DNA from 3 places in the Endozoicomonas lisbonensis genome. Region 3 is predicted to be linked to each of the others. Evidence: predicted binding sites of a transcription regulator. Region 3 holds the regulator's gene; each other region holds the start of a gene.

Region 1 (5,132 bases), 1.2 Mb from region 3:
TGTAGTTGGCAATGTAGTTACCAATGGCAAGATCCGTCTGCGGTGTGAAAATAATGGAGTTGTCGGACAGTTCAAAAGAACGGTGTTTGTAAGTGGACATCACCGCCACTTTGACATGGGGGTACCCCAGACGGCGGGCGGTAAGACGTGCCCAGAGTACCGGGTGCATTTCAGCCATATTGGCACCCCAGAGTACAAAGGCATCGGCGTGTTCAAAGTCGTCGTAGCAACCCATTGGCTCGTCCATGCCGAAGGTACGCATAAAGCCCACCACGGCAGAAGCCATACAGTGTCGTGCATTAGGATCGATATGGTTGGAACGGAAGCCAGCCTTCATCAATTTGGCAGCTGCATAACCCTCCCAGACTGTCCACTGTCCGGAACCGAACATGCCGACTGCTGGCATCTCATCAGAATTGCGGCTTTTGGCGATAGCCGCTTTCCACTTCTCCGCCATGATATCAAATGCCTGATCCCAGCTGATCGGCGTAAAATCACCGTTCTTGTCGAACTGGCCGTTCTTCATAAGCAGCAGCGGTGTTTGAATACGATCCTTGCCGTACATAATCTTGGACAGGAAGTAACCCTTGATACACGTCATACCCCGGTTGACCGGAGATTCCGGATCGGCCTGAGTCGCCACTACCCGACCATTCTGGGTACCTACCAGCACCGAACAGCCAGTACCACAGAAACGGCATGGGGCTTTGTCCCACTTAACTTCGGAATCCTTGCTGCTGGCAATCAGCTGGCTGGCAGAAGCCGGTATACTGACCCCGGCTGCCGCAGCGGTGGCAGCAACGGCGCTGCTTTTAATAAAGTCACGACGACTTTGTTTCATGTTTCACTCCCTGAGTAGTGACGTTATTTCGAATTCAGTCTTCAGTTCCCTGATGGGAATACACCAGTGCGGCAGACATCACACCCTGCGTCTGGTTAATACGGCTGATCGTATCGATCATGATTTTCTCGCCAGTCTGTTCCTCAATGGTGACTACCAGCTTCCCTGCCGGGTCTGTTTCGTGTACCTCAACACCGGCAAAACCATTCAAAATTTCTGTGACACTGGCACAGCACTCTGGCCGTGTGTGAACCAACAGCCCTGCAATGGTGAAAGCTTTGTCGTTGACAGGATCGATATTAGAGTGCTTCATGGGTGTCGTTCTGTTTCAGCTCTATGGCAATAACAGGGCAGGATGATGAGCATTCACCGCAGCCCCGACATAAATCGGTATTAACATCAGGTTCAGCCATACCATTCGCCCGCAACCGGAACTCAATCACTTCGTCGTCACAGGTTTCTGCACAGGTACGACAATAAACGCCTGCTTTCGCCAGACAGGCTTCTCCTATCACTGGCTTAAGTGTCCAGGGGCTTTTCGCAGAATCTGTTAAAGCACCCACCGTACAGGCTTTCTGGCATTCACCGCAGAAGTTGCAGGACGCCCTGGAAAAATCGACTTCAGGAAAACCACCACTGCCTTTTTTCAGCAAACCGTTTGGGCAGCGTTCAATGCATTCGGTACAACGAATACAGGTATCGAGAAAGATGTTCTCGCTGATACTCCAGGGCGGACGAACAGGTTTTTCCTGATTAAACCTGCCCCGTAAAAACCGACGGCGGGACAGACTGGTTTGTGACTTCATGGTGTTGATACTGAATATTTTGTTCATATCTTAATAAGTTAAAAAAACCATAAAAGACCTGAAAAGCGCGTCATGATTAGGGGGTAATACCCAGCCATACCTCTTTAGGGGTACATAAAAGCCACTATCATTCCGGCTTGGGTTTGATACACGAAGCTGTCATGCTACCCATCCCTTCTGATAAACCCCGGACAGGGTTATTAGAGGTAGGGCCTGCAAACTGACTGTTTATTGACTTGAATCAATTCAGAAACACCATTCATTAGCCAGGGAAGTATGAATCCGTTGTCGTCTCACCCTCTCAGAACCAAAGCGCTTGTTGTCATCATTAGTGTTGGCATACTGGGGCTCACCAGCGTCATGGCCTCTCTCTGGTTTGCCATGGCGACCAAATCGGATGCCGAAGCCATTAATGTTTCCGGTTCTCTGCGTATGCAGTCCTGGCGGCTCTCTGAACAGATTCTCATCCCTGAACTGACCGATACCGAATCCCTGGGTTTACTGATTGATATCTATGACAAGAGCATCAACAATCCGTCGCTGACCTCACTAATGGAGCTTAATAATCAACTGGGTAAACGTTATCGGTTGTTAAGGCAGGAGTGGTTCAGCCATATGCGACCACTGTTAGAATCTCTGGATTCGCACCCAGAGTTTATTCGTTATGTACCGGATTATGTTGACCGAATTGATGCGCTGGTGTTTGCCTTACAAAACGACACTGAGCAAAAGCTAAGAAAACTGTTTATTTTTACCGTACTGTCAATGTTCGGAATGTTGTGTATTGGTGTCATTGCCATCCGCTATATTGGCAAAAATCTGCTTTTACCTATCGAAGCATTGAGTCTTTCAGCAGAAAGAGTTCGTACCGGGCAATTCGATGCCCTGGAGCTGAACTACACCAGGCCGAATGAACTGGGGCAACTGACCAGTACGTTTAACAGTATGGCAAATGAACTCGACCAGTTGTATGGACAACTGGAAGCGCAGGTGAAGCAGAAAACCCGATCACTGGAAGTGTCAAACACAGCCCTTCAGCTGCTTTATAACGCATCGCAGACGATTGGCATTAATCCTTATGACCGGGTAAGCCTTGAAGAACAGCTGTCGCAGTGGAAGACTCTGCTGAATCTCAAAAGCTGTTATCTCTGCATAAACAACAATGCCGGAAAAATCAGCCTGCGTCGTATTGATCCTGAACATAATCCCGACAATCAGTGTTGTCAGCAAAAGCAGTGCGATGAATGTCATCAGTCATCCGTTGACGACCAGCAGTTCCCTCTGAGATTCAAGGGAAGGCAGTATGGTTACCTGCGCATCAGTGCCTGCGACCGGAAGAACCTGTCTAACGACAGCCGTCAATGGATGACAACCTTCTGTGACATCGTTGCCAGTTCACTGTATCGCAGCAGCTATCAGGTGCAGGAACACCGGCTTCTGCTGATGGAAGAGCGTTCGGTGATTGCCAGAGAACTCCATGACTCACTGGCTCAGTCTCTGTCCTTCCAGAAAATTCAGGTGGCCCGACTGCAACGCCAGCTATCGCGACAAAATACGACAGAAGTCATTGACGGAATTGTTGATGAGCTGAAAGAAGGCATTACCAGTGCTTACCGACAGCTTCGGGAATTGCTGAACACCTTCCGGCTGAATATTTCACAGGGCAGCCTGGAAGAGGCCATTCATGGCACACTGGCTGAATTTGAAAAACGTTCTGATACCATCCATTTTCATCTTGATTACCAGATTAGGTATCTGTCACTTGACGCTCATCAGCAAATTCATATCCTGCAGATTATTCGTGAAGCTCTGGTCAATACCATCAAACATTCCGAAGCATCTGATGTAAAAATAACCTGCAAAAACCATGAGGATAGGGAAGTGCATGTACTCATCGACGATAATGGCAAAGGTTTTGACTTCCCTGACAACCCATCTGCAAACCACAGCGGTCATTATGGTACCACCATTATGCAGGAGCGCGCCGTGACACTGGGGGGGCAGCTGTCGTTTGAGCCGTCGCCTGAAGGCGGTGCCCGGGTGAAACTGCGATTTGCAAACAAGGAAACAGCTAATGACTAAAACCAGAGTATTGCTGATTGACGATCACCCTTTGCTCAGAAAAGGCCTTGCCCAGCTGATCAACGATGAAGACGGTCTGGAGGTGGTTGGTGAAGCCAGTAACGGTATTGAAGGGATTGAGCTGGCAGACAGTCTGGCACCTGACCTGATACTGCTGGATCTGAATATGAAAGGCATGGATGGGCTTGAAACCCTGAAGCTGATGCGTGCCCGAAACATATTTATTAAAGTCGTGGTACTGACGGTTTCTGAACATAAGGAAGACGTAGCCGCCATGTTTCGTGCCGGGGCCGACGGTTACCTGTTAAAAGATATGGAGCCGGATGACCTGCTGGACAACATCGCCAGAGCCGCATCGGGAAAACTCGCCGTTGACGACCGTCTGGCTGAGATACTGGCCTCAGTGCTGCGCCCGCAACCCGAGAGTAACAGCAAGCTTGACCTGCTGACGCCAAAAGAGCAGGAAGCGTTACGTTTTATTGCCGAAGGGGATACCAACAAGGTCATTGCACGAAAAATGGCTATTAGTGAGGGAACCGTGAAAGTTCATGTCAAGCGACTTTTACGTAAACTAGGGTGCCGGTCACGGGTTGAGGCTGCTGTCTGGTTCATTAACCGGGCAAAGTAACGCTTACAGGGTTAAAAAATACATGGTTCAAAAACGGGGCTTGTACAGCCTGGCTGACCAAAAATGACACAAATTACTTTCTGGGAAAGTCCGGGAGGAGGCCTGGTAGTTGGAAAAATCACATTGAGACACTGAATAAGCTGGAATCAAGTCGTAGTGAGCAGCTGCTCGACAGGTAACTGTAAAAATATACGGTTACGGTTGTTTTGTGGTAAAAATGCAAGAATGAAAACACTGGTCATTCGGGGCAGTTATAGGCCTTCCATTCAACATAGGCACTGTCGTGTTCTGACAATACGGCAGTCAGCTTGTCCATTTTTCCATCAAAGTAATTTTCTCCCTTGCTGGCAAACGAAGGCAGTAACAGGGTTATTTTGCCATCAAGGTCAACTTCAATGGGTGCGTTAGATTCAGGCATAGTTTCCATGCTGCTTTTTCCGATTAACTTATCATAAGAAACAATAAAGTTTATTGGATACAGCTTTCCCACATTTTCAAACTCAGATTTCAGAAGTTTTCTTAAAATATCAAACACATGAACAGAATGGCCGGTGTTTCGGTATAAGTCATGAACTTTGTAAGCAACAATGGTGAATTTATTATTGTTTTGGTAGGTTGATCTAACCACTAAAACTTCCTTGGGCATACCCCTTACAGGGCTAATATCGATACATCGCCATATCTTCTGGTGGATACTGATGCTCATTGAAAAATCATTTTTATCCAGAATCAATACTGGAAGTGGCTTATCCATAAATATTTTACTTATCAATTA
Region 2 (5,132 bases), on a different contig from region 3:
AATCAATTATTATCGATTTTCTGTTACTTCCTTGTGACACTATTATGGTGCCGTTATTTATGTTGCCATTAATTCAATACTTGTTTCCAGTGGTGAAAAAACTGGTCTGGAGTCTGAAGGTCAGACTCGATTTTTGCAGAAGCTTAGGGAAACAGCACTACAGAACATACCAGTAATCCGTCATTCTCGCGAAGGCGGGAATCTGACACGAACAGTGGGTCTCCGCCTTCGCGGGGATGACGATAGGATGTTTTTACCTGCTGCTTCCCTTAGTAACAATGATTCGGACAGTTTTCCGACAGGGTGACCATGAGAGACATCAGCGAAAATAGAGATGTCAGAATTGCCCATGAATGATAAAACGATCATGGGCGTATATCAGGAACTCAATAACTATGGAGCTATCGCTGCATTTAACGAAGTCCGCAGTCGTTTCACAGGAATAACCTTTTTCTCTATCCCCGGACCTTCATAGGAAACCGTAAACTGCCGCATACCGGTTGATTGAAAATACTCGGCAGATACAGGGTGTTCACCGGCTGGCAAATAAATCGTGCCGGAGTTTTCAATGCCTGCCTCACCCTCTATCACTTTTTTTCCATCAATTGTGAGCCTGTTCGGGCTGTTAGAATCCGTATAGAAGGTATAGTGACCGGATTGTTCGACAGTCAGCCAACCCTGATACAGCAGCCCGAAGTTCGTTGCCCGGTCTCGTGGTGTTGCGTGGAAGGTACTCACCTGAACTTCCCACTCAGGTGTCATCGCCGACAGGTCTGGCAGGTTGTCCGTATCCCAGCGACCTTCATTTTCAAAATAACTGACCATCAACCCCGCATCAGCATCCCTGACAAAGCCGCCTCTGCGATAGGCTTCCTGTATTTCAGGGGCTTTGTTATAGAGCTCCCAGATTAAACCTGTTTTATGGTTTTCAAGGGCGACAAAATTCGAAGTCGGATTCAGACTGACATATTTCCGGTGGTCGGCAGACCACCAGTCAGCATCCTTATTATAGGAGTCATAAAACCCATAGCCGCCGTAAACCTTTGCCTGGTATTTATCGTAAAGGTGGCGAATCGCAGGAATAATTTTCTCCGGGAGATAGGGTGTTGAGGCGACCAGCGCGCCCATTGAAATCGTGCCATTGTCGTCAATACCGGGTTTGCCTTCCACTTCGTGGCGTTGATAACCCCAGGGGTCGTGATCAGCCATAATGCCCCATTCCAGCTCACCATAAGCGGAGTGATCTTCAGGGTTCATCAACCCGTAGTTATATTGCAGATCAACCCGGCTGTGTGCGGTGTCCCAGAAGCTGACATAGTCATCCCTCAGGTCTCTGGGGTCTATGGCAATATAGTTGTGGTGGACTGAGTAAAGCGGTTCTTGCTTATTCCCCCCCCAGAGGCGGTTGCCATTGTATAGCTGCCTGGTGTCGTCATGTCTGGACAGTTCGCCGTTAATGTAACGGTTATAACTGATGCCACCACCGGCTGCCCACCCGGAGTGGTAAATCTCTGCCGGTATCGGGTGAGTAGGCGAACCCAGGGCCAGTACATACACCCCAAAGGTTTCCTGGAAGCTTTTTAACAAAAGGCTTTGTTCAAACCCTGTCGTTTGTGACCAGTGCCACATCAGCACTTCGCCTTCGGTTTTTCCGTCAAAATCACGGAAAAGGTTGAAGTCAACCGAGTGGTACAATTCTGAGGCCAGTTCACGAATTTCCGCTTCCAGCGCATTGTTTTCAGTGAAGTACTCACGAGCGACCAGCGCCCCCTGCAGGAACATGCCGGTATCGCTCAGGTTTGCGCCATCATCAGGACTGGCCAGTCCTGCCAGCCTGCCGGTATGACAACGCACCCAGCGTGGCCAGCCGGTCTGGAAGCGATCGGCGGATTTCATGAAACGCAGCATTTTCACCACGCGGCGGGCAGCGTCCTCACGATCAATAAACTCATTTTCCACCCCCGCAGCCAGAGCCATGGTAGCCATGCCCGTATGGAAAGGGCCGCAATTGTTGCTCTGGTTTGCTTTCTGGTATGAAATGCGGGTCATGCCACTGTGCGGATGCATATAGTCCGTCATGTAGCGGAATGTCGTTCTCTGTAAACTGCCCAGGAACTCTTCGTCGGACAGGTTTGCTGCTTTGCCCCGCCCGACATAAGTCAGCTCTGACTCTGTGCTACCAATCACGCTACTGACAAAGTAATCGGCTTCCTGAGAGTCATCCGCATCAAAGTCAATATACGCACTGACGGTCACCGGCTGGTCGTTCAGTTTCTCTCTATAGTCGCTACCAACAACAGAACGGTAAACGTTATACCCTTTAAAATCTTCCAGCCAGAAAGACGGGTCCAGATGTCTCCAGGCCACTTCAGCCGCACCGTGGACTGAGTTAACCTCCACCGCTTCGGGGCTGGCAGAAACCAGCCTGATATTATCGAGATAAAGTTCACCGCCGGTATCAGAGGTGAACAGTCGCAGCTCTTCAAGGGTAGAGCTGCTTTTATCCTTAAGCTGTCGTACATCAACAGCTATTGTAGACCAGCCACCGTTGACAACATTCCTGCTTATACTGGAAAAAAGCTGTCCCTCCAGTTTCATCTCCACTGAAGAGACCTTCTGCCCTTCCGGCACATAAAGATCCAGCATAATGAAGTCGGCTTTGTCGTAGTCAACCACGTTTGACGAGAAATCATGGCGAATAGACAGGTAATCATCTCTATGATTTTCCCAGGCAAGACTGAGGAAATAATCTTTTTCTGTCGGATAAGCGCGACGACCCTGTCTGACCATTGAGATTTCAACCGCTGCGCTTCCGCCATTCACGCTGAGTTCTGGTAATGTTTCGTCCGGTTCGTATCCAACAAGCAGCTTTGTGGCGATATCTGAAGCGGGAGGAGGAGTACCTGGAGAGGTGTCCCCGGTTGGTGGCACACCTTCAACAGTAGAAGGGGGATTATCACTTCCGGACTGATCGTTACAACCGGCTAACAGTGAGGCTGAAATACAAACACACAATAGTGTCCGCTTTAGCTTTATCATTGAGTTCCACTCGATGTATTTATTTCGACTTATATCTGTAACCCATCATTTGATACATAAAGATGCAGCTCCTGTGAAGAAAGCTTTAAAAGTTGGCAGATAATGCAGAAATGTTTCGTAACATGATTTTTTTTGCATCATCTTTCACTCGCTCCCATAAGTCACCACCTCTATTGTCTTTAATCAAAATAATTACAATACAAGTGACATACATCAACTTTAAAGCGCATTGCGTACACTGGATCAGATTATTTGGCAGCGCTGTATTGATATAACGATGTCGACTCTGTAGATTTACGGCAAACAAGAGAAACGTTTATACGCACTTTGCACCAATTTGCACCAAAAGGTTTAATAGGAATGTCCAAGCTTAAAAAAGCTTTGCTGGCAATGGCCGTTTCAGCGACTGTCCATAGTGCGGCAGTTGTTGCAGCACCTGTACCGGCCGCCTCTGTCAATACAGAAGCTACCAGGCCTAACGTCATCATCATCTATGTAGACGACATGGGCTGGGGTGACGTTGGCTACCATGGCTACAAAGATATAAAAACCCCAAACATTGATGCATTGGCAGAAGAAGGCACCTGGTTTTCACAGGCTTACGTATCCGCTTCCATCTGCGGCCCGTCCCGTGCCGGTATGATCACCGGTGTTCACCAGCAGCGCTTTGGTATCTACGGTAACTTTAACGAAAACCATATTCCATCCAGCCAGCCCCTGGCCATGGAAATGATGAAGGACATCGGCTATCAGACTGCCGTCATCGGTAAGTGGCATCTGGGTGAACTAACCGGCCTGCCTAACGAACGAGGTGCCGACTTCTTCTATGGCTTCCTGGACGGTAGCCACGACTACTTTAAGTCCACCACCAACCCTGATGCCCACATGCGTTTCGCGCCCATCTATCGCGACACCGAAATGGAGCCGCCTATTCAGCAAAGCAATGGCTACCTGACGGAACTGTTTACTGATGAGGCCATTGACTTTATTGATGAGGCAGTGAAAAGTGAAGATCCATTCTTTATGTATCTGGCTCACTTTGCCGTTCATCACCCATGGCAGGTACCCGAGAGCTACGTTGAACGGCTGAAAGATTTGCCGGTCGCTGAAGGCGTTGCCGGTGAGGAGCGCAGACACTTTGCAGGCATGGCCCTGGCACTGGACGATGGCATCGGTGAAGTGATGGACTCCCTGAAGCATCACGGCATTGACGATAACACCATTGTATTTTTCATGAGTGACAACGGTACACCCCGTGGCCAGGGCTTTGCGCAGCCTGTCCAGAAGCAGCGCGGCGAAACCACTATGTCCAGTCCCGGCCCATTCAACGGTTTCAAGGGTGATACCTATGAAGGGGGTATCCGTGTACCGTTTGTTGCACGCTGGCCAGGTAAAATTCCTGCAGGCCAGGAATACAAGCAAATGGTTTCCTCTATGGACATCTTGCCAACGATTGCCGCAGCGGCCGGCACTGCGCCCTGGTCTGGCGCTACACCGTTTGACGGTAAAGACCTGATGCCTTACCTGAAAGGTGAAATGGGTGCAGATGGACCCCATGAAACCATGTACTGGCGTCGTGACGACGATTACGCGATCCGCGATGGTGACTGGAAACTCACCTGGAACAGCCAGAGTGGCCCTCAGACTATCCGTCTGTTCAACATCGAAAACGATCCGGGCGAATGGGACGACCTGGTCAGCAAGCACCCGGAGAAAGCCCAGGAGCTGCAGAACAAGTTTGACGCCTGGGAAGCGACTCTGCCTGTTAACAAGCTGAGCTACAAACCTCAGAACCGTAACATGGGCTTCTACGCTGGTGAAATTACCGACGTCAAGGAATACAACAAAAAAGCCAGTGGCAGATAAGCACTGATCTCCTGACGATTTACCCACTTACTTCCAGCCCGCTTAACTAGCGGGTTTTTTTCATACAAAACGTTTTTAGCCCCGACACAGGCTTCCGGTAAGGCTTATGCGTGTAGGGCTGTTATCACCAGTTAATTAGTAGAAGTGTTTCAAAGTACAACCTAAGAATTTTCTAAATGTTTAAAAAAGCTTTTATCGTTGTAGCGATCATACTGACCCTCTGGCTG
Region 3 (5,132 bases):
CCAGCTGACGTCTTTATCAAATAATGGGTCCAGGTCATTCGGTGGATCTGATGGATTGGGTGGAGCGATAACAAAAGAGAATACAGCCTGACTTTGCTCTACTCTCTCTGAATATTCGGTCATTTCAGTGGGCAAATGTGGATCAGGGTCGCTACTGAACCAGAAGTCGCTGGTTTTGGACGGGTAACCAAAAATTCGTGCTACCTTCTTTTTCTTTTCTGCGCCACCCCCCATTATTCTTTGCAGGGGAATGCCGGGCAGCGCTTTTTCAAGCAGACCAGAAAAAGACATGACATAAGAGAAATTGCCCATTCCATCCTTGCCTTCTGTCGTCAGGGTAATCCATGTTTTGGAGGGGTCGGAAGGAGTGAGGAGGGACGCATAGAGAAGGAGCGCATCTTTCTGTCCCTGAAGGCTGGTGGGGATGCCAGAAGGGCTATTTGCAGAAGCAGAAAAGGTAAAAGCAAAAAGCAGGGGGGCGATCAGTGCGGAACGGAAAACCATGGCAGTCAACCCGATGTGAACATTACCATGATTATCGATCTTAAAAGATAAAACTGAATCGAATACGCTTAACGGTTTACCCCGATCCGGAACTTTTTGATGATATTTCTGTTGCGCTTGTCAGTAGGCAGGTTTGAACCTCTGACTTGTCGCTGTGAACAACAAGCCAGAGTCAGGATTAGCGATACGGCGAAAACGGATCAGGCAGAGGCTGGTTCGAAATTGATGACCTGCACGGTATCGTCTTCAGAGGAAGGTGTTGCTTCGGGAATATTGCCTGAGAATATCTCCTGGCTGTCTTCAAACTCATAAGGCTTGCGTTCGCCGGAGCGATCAACCGTCAGGCTGGCAAAATCGAACAGTTCGGTATCTGCCATCTGGGAAGGGGCAATATTCTGCATAGCTGTAAAGATGGACTCGATTCGGCTTGGGTGCTTTTTCTCCCATTCTGTCAGCATGGCTTTAATGTTCTGGCGCTGCAGGTTTTCCTGGGAGCCACACAGATTACAGGGGATAATCGGGTAGTTCTGTATTTGTGCGAAACGGCTGATATCTTTCTCACGGCAGTAAGCCAGGGGACGGATAATCACGTTGCGACCGTCGTCTGAACGTAGCTTGGGAGGCATGGCAGACAGGCGCGAACCATAGAACATGTTCAGGAACATGGTTTCAACAATGTCGTCCTTATGATGGCCCAGAGCGATCTTGGTGGCACCGATGTCCTCTGCAAAGGAGTACAGCGTACCACGGCGCAGGCGGGAACACAGACCGCAGGTGGTTTTGCCTTCCGGAATTTTGGACTTTACCACGGAATACGTATCGCGGTTAATAATGTGGTAAGGCACTCCGACACTGTCCAGATATTCAGGCAGAATATGCTCCGGGAAGCCCGGTTGCTTCTGGTCCAGGTTAACGGCGACCAGCTCAAAACGAATGGGGGCGCTTTTCTGCAGGCTCATCAGGATGTCGAGCATGGTGTAGCTGTCTTTACCCCCTGACAGACAGACCATGATCCGGTCACCCTCCTCAATCATATTGAAGTCTTCGATGGCTTTACCGGTAAAGCGTCTCAGTTTTTTCTGGAGTTTATTGAAACTGTATTTTTCTGCGCCAGTCAGGGTGGACGAACTCATAGGTTTAGAACACTGATTCGGAATTAAAGCCGGAGATTATAGCTGTGTGCAATATTCAGCCGCAATCCGGTGCTTCTACCAACAGTCACCCGGGGAGCGTTGTTGATGTAGATCAATGCTCTGGTGCTGTTTCGGTATATGCAGAGTGTGTCATTATATGAGATAAAATGTTCTACAGGGTTGAAATCATCCGCTAACTTTAATCTGTGCTGAAAATAGACAGTTGGCTATGAATCAGAACACTATCAGGGATTGTTGACTTAACCTGTATAAACCATTCAGGGGCAGTGCTTTTCGGTTTGCCGAATAAATTCCTTCGCTCATGACTGTTTAAGCTGAATTAACGGTAACTCAGGGATAGCCAGTACTAACAATAATCTTCGATAAACGCAATGTTCAGGGGATTTTTATGAGTGATCACAATAAGTTGAGAGATTGGATGCTGAGCCGTCGGGAAGCACTCAATGAGCGGTTGCATAACATCAAAAAAGACGTCACTCGCAAAGCCAGTGCCGACTGGTCTGAGCAGGCTCAGGAGCGGGAAAATGATGAAGTTATTGATGCACTGGGGAACGAGGCCAGAATTGAGCTGAATAAGATCAATCTCGCTCTGGATCGTATGAATAATGATGAGTATGGGTATTGTGACGGCTGTGGTGGCGAGATCGCTCCCGCCCGGCTGGAAGCTATGCCTTATGCCGACCTTTGTATCAAGTGTGCAGAAGCCCGGGACAACGGGGGCTGATTAAAGGCTGCGAATCATGGTATCGGCCTGGTTTGCAGTAGTCTGGCTGGTTTCCCCTGTGATCAGCCTTTCATAACTGTCTACAAAGCTTTGCACTGAACCCGGGTTATGTCGGTGAAAATAGTTGTGCCACAGTTTGCCCAGCCCTTCGATATCGTCTTCCGGTAAGGAATGAATGCTTTTTTCAGTCCGGCAATAAATCAGCCATGCAATCGCCGTTGCGTAGGAGAGATTGGTGGCCAGCTCATGGTGAGGGTGGCACAGAAATTCTCTCTGGCTGGCCAGGCCTCTGACCAGGCTCGACAGTTCTGACCTTTTAGCCAGGTAAAAGTCCCAGATATTTCGGTGCATACGGGGAGAGATATGATAAATCCCCAGAGCCCGATGATGGTCCTGTTTGATATGAAATCCCAGCTCTGATTCTCTGGCCGCTGTTCCCAGCAACAGGTTCTCGGCGGTTGGGCTCCACATTTTGAGATGCTTCAGGGTGGGACGGACAACATAATGGCGCAACTCCTTTGCACAAATTCCCATGCCTTGATCCTTCATGAGGTTGAATACTCGTTTTATCGTATCACTGGCTTAATACTGAAGCATCTGCCATTTTGACAATAATCTGTAAGTACAGAGAGAAGCTGCTGATTCTCTCTGCAACAGAATCTATTCCCCTTCAAAGGCGCACAACGAAAAGGTGGGAACGCCTGCATTTTGCAAACGACGGGAGCCGCCAAGGTCAGGCAGGTCCATAATCGCTGCCGCTTCAATGGTTTTTGCGCCCAGTTTTTCAATCAGCTGAACCGCTGCCAGCAGAGTTCCGCCGGTTGCGATCAGGTCGTCAACCAGTAAGACCCGGTCGCCTTTGTGCAAACTGTCGGCATGAACTTCCAGACTGGCAGTGCCATACTCCAGGTCGTATTCTACCGAGATGGTTTTGGCGGGCAGTTTACCTTTTTTACGAAACAGGACCAGGGGCTTGTTGAGTACATAGGAAAGGTTGGAGCCGATCAGAAAGCCCCGGGCATCCATTGCACCAATATGGCTGAAATCCAGCTCCATGTAACGGTGGATAAAGCTGTCCATCACGCCACGCCAGGCTTTGGGGTTTTCAAATATGGTGGAAACATCCCGGAACAGGATGCCTGGCTTGGGCCAGTCGGGAACAGTGCGAATCTGGGACTTGAGATAAAAATCGTCGATGATCATTGAGTGGCAACCATATGCTGTGAAAGTGCCGATCATGGCTTGGGGAAAACCACTGCCGTACGGAGCCATCGGACTGTACGGCAGTGTGAACAGGTTACATCAAATCAGTTTGCTGCAATGATCTGTTCAATATCAGCGGCTTTCCCGCCAGCCAGAGAGCATAGTTGAACTGCGTCACGAATTTCAATTTCCTTACCAACAGCCGAAATCAGGCCGTTTTTCTGGAAACGAGTGAAAACACGGCTAACCGTCTCTACTGCCAGACCCAGATAGTTGCCCATCTCATTACGGGACATGGACAGTCTGAAAGACTGGGACGAGAAACCACGACGACGGAAGCGGCTGGCAAGATTGATCAGGAACGTAGCGATACGCTCGTCTGCATTCTTCTTGGACAGCAGCATCATCATTTGCTGGTCTTCCCTGATCTTTTTGCTCATCAGGCGCATCAGGTGACGACGCAGCTCCGGGAAGTCGTCAGACAACATTTCCAGCTGCTCAAACGGAATCTCACACACCATGGTGGTTTCCATGGCCTGGGCGGATACCGGATACACGTCGGTGTCCATACCACTCAGACCGAGAATTTCGCTTGGCAGGTAGAAGGCAGTAATCTGTTCTTCACCTTCGTTAGTCGCGGTGTAGGTTTTGATAGCCCCGGAACGCACAGCGTATACGCTGTCGAACGGGTCTCCTTCCAGAAACAGGTGCTCGCCTTTTTTCAGCGGGCGGCCGCGTTTTATGATTCGATCCAGATTGTCGATGTCTTTCACACTCAACGCCAGCGGCAGGCACAGAGAGCTGAGACTGCAATCCCTGCAGGCCACATGGCTTGGTTGTCGGACGTTGGGCTTAGACGTCATTGAGTGCCCTCAAGGTCTTAAATGCAAAACGCTGACTATTTTATGGAAAATATTTAGAAAGTGTAAGTGCGGTGTTGACTTACGAATGTTGATATTGATCGTTTTTTAAACTTAATTCGGTAAGTCGCATTATATTGCGGTTAATAGCTAGCTGTATTGGTGAATGCTTTGTCATTTTTCGGGGTTTAGGGCAGGGTATGTGCGATTATTTTTGTGCAGTGATCTGTAGGTCGCAGGTGTTTTTTATTGTTGCTGATTTATTGAGGCACTGCATGGATCAGAGGTTACTAACCTCTGATCCATGCATAACGTTAACCAGACTAAATAACTTTAGAAAAGAACTTCATATTCTTTTGCTCCTGATAATATCGGTCAAACATCATGCAGATATTTCGTATCAGCAGTTTGCCTGCCGGTGTTACTTCCAGGATTTCGGGGGTTATGGTAATCAGACCATCCTGTTCCAATGGTTTTAAATTGATCAGTTCAGACAGAAAATAGCTGGGAAAATCAATCGTATATTGCTGCTCAATTTTTTCTGGTTTCAGTCTGAAATGGCAGATCAGCTCGTTGATGACACTCTGACGAATCTGGTCATCTCTGGTCATTTTCAGACCGCGCTTGAGCGGCAACTGGTTTTGCTCGATAGCAGACTGGTATTCAGCCATATCCGTATAGTTCTGG

Evidence for each region. The regulator FNR, encoded in region 3, switches genes on or off when oxygen is low (the NO sensors DNR and NnrR bind a similar motif). The targets are predictions, from matches to a motif close to TTGATNTANATCAA.
Region 1: a site for FNR is predicted at 1,879-1,892, ahead of napF (ferredoxin-type protein NapF). Genes of this name have one in related genera too.
Region 2: a site for FNR is predicted at 3,243-3,256, ahead of V5J35_RS00905 (sulfatase family protein). Genes of this name have one in related genera too.

Annotation. Positions count from the first base shown of each region.
Region 1 covers NZ_JBEWTB010000002.1:4,964,677-4,969,808, forward strand. Annotated here, with positions in the region: gene napA (nitrate reductase catalytic subunit NapA) at 1-841, opposite strand, end outside; gene V5J35_RS23305 (chaperone NapD) at 876-1,154, opposite strand; gene napF (ferredoxin-type protein NapF) at 1,141-1,647, opposite strand; gene V5J35_RS23315 (histidine kinase) at 1,924-3,729, shown strand; gene narL (two-component system response regulator NarL) at 3,722-4,357, shown strand; gene V5J35_RS23325 (hypothetical protein) at 4,596-5,111, opposite strand.
Region 2 covers NZ_JBEWTB010000001.1:254,693-259,824, forward strand. Annotated here, with positions in the region: gene V5J35_RS00900 (glucoamylase family protein) at 394-3,039, opposite strand; gene V5J35_RS00905 (sulfatase family protein) at 3,400-4,905, shown strand; gene V5J35_RS00910 (ABC transporter substrate-binding protein) at 5,082-5,132, shown strand, end outside.
Region 3 covers NZ_JBEWTB010000002.1:3,814,144-3,819,275, forward strand. Annotated here, with positions in the region: gene V5J35_RS18125 (hypothetical protein) at 1-504, opposite strand, end outside; gene ttcA (tRNA 2-thiocytidine(32) synthetase TtcA) at 705-1,637, opposite strand; gene V5J35_RS18135 (TraR/DksA family transcriptional regulator) at 2,047-2,382, shown strand; gene V5J35_RS18140 (hypothetical protein) at 2,383-2,916, opposite strand; gene V5J35_RS18145 (adenine phosphoribosyltransferase) at 3,043-3,585, opposite strand; gene fnr (fumarate/nitrate reduction transcriptional regulator Fnr) at 3,690-4,448, opposite strand; gene hemN (oxygen-independent coproporphyrinogen III oxidase) at 4,769-5,132, opposite strand, start outside.